Regions from separate parts of the Kroppenstedtia sanguinis genome, predicted to be linked through region 2. Evidence: a T-box and tRNA genes for the amino acid it is inferred to sense, from the RefSeq annotation. Region 2 holds a T-box; the other holds one or more tRNA genes.
What was found. The T-box of region 2 lies ahead of JOD24_RS03615 (valine--tRNA ligase). A T-box ahead of a tRNA ligase gene usually reads a tRNA of that ligase, here a tRNA-Val.

Region 1: it encodes a tRNA-Val, which carries the amino acid that the T-box ahead of JOD24_RS03615 (valine--tRNA ligase) is inferred to sense. The anticodon was not compared.

What each region holds. Positions count from the first base shown of each region.
Region 1 is NZ_JBNPXF010000005.1:54,041-56,279, forward strand. It holds gene JOD24_RS04480 (phosphatidylglycerophosphatase A family protein) at 1-387, shown strand, start outside; gene JOD24_RS04485 (hypothetical protein) at 680-856, shown strand; tRNA gene JOD24_RS04490 (tRNA-Met) at 917-992, shown strand; tRNA gene JOD24_RS04495 (tRNA-Asp) at 997-1,073, shown strand; tRNA gene JOD24_RS04500 (tRNA-Ile) at 1,088-1,163, shown strand; tRNA gene JOD24_RS04505 (tRNA-Val) at 1,180-1,254, shown strand; partial or broken gene JOD24_RS04510 (Arm DNA-binding domain-containing protein) at 1,378-1,578, opposite strand; gene JOD24_RS04515 (amino acid ABC transporter ATP-binding protein) at 2,099-2,239, opposite strand, start outside.
Region 2 is NZ_JBNPXF010000004.1:37,166-39,404, reverse strand. It holds gene JOD24_RS03615 (valine--tRNA ligase) at 1-1,007, opposite strand, end outside; T-box leader at 1,046-1,279, opposite strand; gene JOD24_RS03610 (hypothetical protein) at 1,573-1,734, opposite strand.

The DNA of each region.
Region 1 (2,239 bases), on a different contig from region 2:
GTTTTGGATAAACGGGAGATTCAGCATGCCATTTTGGTCGGAGTGGAGCTGGATCAGTTAGCAGAGAAAAATCAGTTGTCCGAACCCCTCCTGTCCATCGTGAGAGAGGATGAAGGATTGTTCGGCTGTGACGAGACACTGGCTCTTGGATCGGTGTTTGGATACGGGAGCATTGCTGTCACCACTTTTGGGTATTTGGATAAACACAAAATCGGGGTTATAAAAAACTTGGATACTCAAAACGACGGTCTCGTTCATACCTTTTTGGATGATCTGGTAGCGAGCATCGCTGCATCGGCTTCCAGTCGTCTAGCTCACCGGATCCGGGATGAAGAGGAGGCGGCAGAAGCCGGAGAAGCCGATGTACCCAATCAACATGCTGGCTGAGATAACTTTCTTCTGTGTCTGAATTCGGGAGGGGATGGTTTTTGGACAAAAAAAAGGGGCTGTGGGAACAGCCCCCATTCAGAGGAGGGAACATCTGTCCAAAGCAGGTCAGATGGTTGAACTGACAATCCAATGGGATTGTCAATTTATTTTATGACCGGAAGGAACCGAAGGAATCGGCTGGTAGCAAAAATGTACGATTGCCCTCCAAGCATGAATCCCTCGGTTTTCAGACAAACTATCCCCTGATGCAATTTCCCATGCGGAGACTGAAATAAGGGGGATTGACCACATGACATGCTGGATTTATTGGGCCAAATTGTATGAAACACGCTTTCAGGCCCGTTGTCTGGCTACACGGATGCAGGAAGACTGGTGGATCTATGGATATGACAGTCCAGCTGAAGTGGAAGTCTTTCAATCTAAGAAGGGGCGTTATGGAGTTCGATACATTTGGAGACGTTCCTGAAAAAACTTTGGATAACCCCTTGCCATGACTTCTATAATGTAGTATAGTATTATTTGTCGCCGCGGGGTGGAGCAGTCGGTAGCTCGTCGGGCTCATAACCCGAAGGTCGCAGGTTCAAGTCCTGCCCCCGCAACCATTATGGAGCTGTGGTGAAGTTGGAGTTCACGCCGGCCTGTCACGCCGGAGGTCGCGGGTTCGAGTCCCGTCAGCTCCGCCATCTTATTTTTTTTAGGGCCTATAGCTCAGCTGGTAGAGCAGTCGGCTCATAACCGATCGGTCACAGGTTCGAGTCCTGTTGGGCCCACCAGAGCCATGACTTCTTCGGGCAGTTAGCTCAGGGGGAGAGCGCTACCTTGACACGGTAGAGGTCACTGGTTCGATCCCAGTACTGCCCACCACTGAAACCCTTGAATTCTCAAGGGTTTTTATTTTTTTGTCTTTGTGGGCGTTGACCACAAAAAACTCTTTTGTCAGCTGACTTAAATTGATGTGCTTATCGATCACAATCTGATGGGTATCCAGGTATCCCTCATGGTTTGTTTTGCGGAGGAGTTGATCCATTTCTGGAGGTATTCACCCAGTGTGGATTTGCTAGGTACCACATACTCACCTTTGTTCAGCTCGATCAACTCCGTACAGGCTTCCTCGGCTGCCTTTTTGGTCTTAAATCCTCCCTTTGTCTTTTGCTTCCGCTTCCCCTGGGCATCCTTTCCGATATCCAGTGTAAAGGACCACGTCTTCCTTTGAGTAACCTTTCATTGTACCTCCCCGACTTTCCGTTTCAATTTCCTGACTTCATCGATCAGGGGGTGAATATTTCCTCAGATTTCCGCCACATCTTCCTTTGCGGCCATTTCCTTTCAGATGGAGTGAGCCTCTTCTCGTACAGCCTTTATTTCTGCGCCATGTTCGTCCAATCGCCTCAGAATTGCCTGCAGTAGGCCTTTGATTTCCTCGCTCATTCGGGTTCCTCCTTCTCAATTATCGCTTGTACTAGTCCATTGATTCCTTCCAACAAACCGTTGGTCATCTTCGTTGATTAACCAGAAAATGGGTGGCGGAAGGGAGTCGTGTGCTGCCAAAGCGACCTTTGCGCCATGGGCACTACAATATGAAATTAAGGATGCGCCATGGGCACTACAATATGAAATTAAGGATGCGCCACAGGCTATTTGTTCGAAAATCAAAAAAGAAGCCAGAACGAGGATGAACAGGCTTCTTTTTTATAAAATATGATCAGGGTCAACTTGTCTCGGTCAGCAGTTTGGCCAGGAACAGCCGGGTCCGTTTGTGACTGGGGTTGGAGAAGATCTGGGCCGGATCTCCTGACTCGACGATGGAGCCTTCATCCATGAAGATCACTTGATCAGCCACATCCCGGGC
Region 2 (2,239 bases):
AAGATCCCCTGTTCCTGCAGATCGGTGACAATCTTCTTCCGGCACTCAAACCGGTCCAGCCCGGTGTATGGCCCAGCTAACTCGTTCATCAACCCGGTCTCGTCCATCACCAGAATCGGCTCCAGATCGTGCCGTTGACCGATTTCAAAATCGTTGGGATCATGGGCCGGAGTGATTTTCACCGCACCGCTCCCGAATTCCGGGTCCACATGCTCATCGGCGACGATAGGGATTTCCCGGTTCACAATGGGCAGGATTACGGTTTTTCCAACCAGATGCTTATAGCGATCATCGTCAGGGTGAACCGCCACTCCGGTATCCCCTAGCATAGTCTCCGGACGAGTGGTAGCCACCCGGATCTGGCCTGGGCCTTCTTTGAGGGGATAGTTCATATGATACAGTTTTCCTTGAACCTCTTTATGGATCACTTCAATATCTGACAGGGCCGTCCGTGCTACGGGATCCCAGTTGATGATATATTTGCCCCGATAGATCAGGCCTTTGTTGTACAGCTGTACAAAAACCTCCCGCACCGCTCGGGACAGGCCTTCATCCATCGTAAACCGCTCCCGGGAGTAGTCAAGGGAGAGCCCTAACTTCCGCCACTGCTTACGGATGGTCTGGGCGTAGAGCTCCTTCCACTCCCACACCTGCTCCAAAAACTTCTCCCGGCCGAGTTCATGCCGACTGATCCCATCTTCCCGGAGATGGGCTTCCACCCGGGCCTGAGTTGCAATTCCGGCGTGATCTGTTCCCGGGAGCCAGAGGGCATCATACCCCTCCATCCGTTTCCAACGGATCAGGATGTCCTGCAGAGTCGTATCCAAGGCATGACCGATATGTAGATTTCCGGTCACATTAGGCGGCGGAATCACGATGGTGAAGGGCTCTTGATCCGGGTTTTTCCCCGCCTGAAAAAAACCTCCCTCCAACCAATAATCATACCATTTTTCTTCCGCCCGTTTCGGATCGTAGGCGGTGGGCAGTTGGGACTGTTGTTCAGCCATGATTGAACCCCCTCGAAAAATAAATAAAACCTTCCATCCCAAAGGACGGAAGGTTCCGCGGTACCACCTTTATTCATCGAACCCCCTTCGCTGATCCGCTGAGGGAGTCGATACACTCCATCCCTTAACGCGGGAGGACGGACCGCCCTACTCTTCACTTCAGGCGGACGGCTCTAGGGTGACGTTCAGCGGATTGCACCTGAAGACCTTTCAGCCAGGGGTCTTCTCTCTGGAGAGGATCCACCGCCTACTCTCCCCGTCATCACCGGTTCTTTGGCGGAGACTCCTTCTTCCGGCAGCCTCCGATGGCTCTTTTATTCTAACTTGTCAACCCACTCAAGTCAAATGATTCAAGCCCAAGCAGGCGGACAACCCCGTCCCCGCAAAGAATGATTCGGTCGTACCTTCTGACAACACAAAGCTAGACGGGGATGCCACCCACCTGTCTCTTCCACTCACCTGTGGTGAATTTATGGGCATCCCCTTCAGGAGACCACTCCCGACTACCCATTTCAATGAAATAATAACCTGGATCAGATCTGACACCTGCTCTCTCAGCACCTGGTTATTTCGCCATGCCGAAAGCCTGCTGTACAGTTTCCCACATCAGCTGCGGGTTCGCCAAAAAGGCAAGCAACAGCACCGTGCTGAGAAGCAGGAAGCTGAGAGCGAACAATATCAGAAATCCCCGATACACACTCCGTACCGTCGATTTCACCACGGCCAAGACAAAAACCCCCTTTGCCCACCGTACTCTATCGTTTATTTTGCTCCTTTCCCGACAGATTGTCCACCCTTTTTATTCACATTGTACGGGAATCATCCTTTCCATTCCTTTTTTATCGGAAAGCCCTCTTCTTTTCTCGCTGTTTCCTATTGGCAAATCCGAGAAACGCCATCAGTGGATCGTAAAAACTAATCGCTTTTTTCAAAACGGACACATTGTAATGGAGATGAGAAAAACCAACATAGATCATCCCTCGCCCCTTTTCAACCCTCAAGCCCGAACTGGGAAGAGAGAGACGGCATATAGTTGTGTTAAGGAAACTTTGTTGCCTGGGGTGAATTATTTTTTTATAAGAGGGTGTTTCCATGGAAACCATCTGGGCTTTGCTACTCTCACTGATTCTTTATCTTCCATTGCGGGGGATACAAGGGTGGCTGGGAATCTGTCCATACAAAAAACGCCGGTAACTACCGGCGTACCAGAGAAAAAAATAACCAGACCAAAT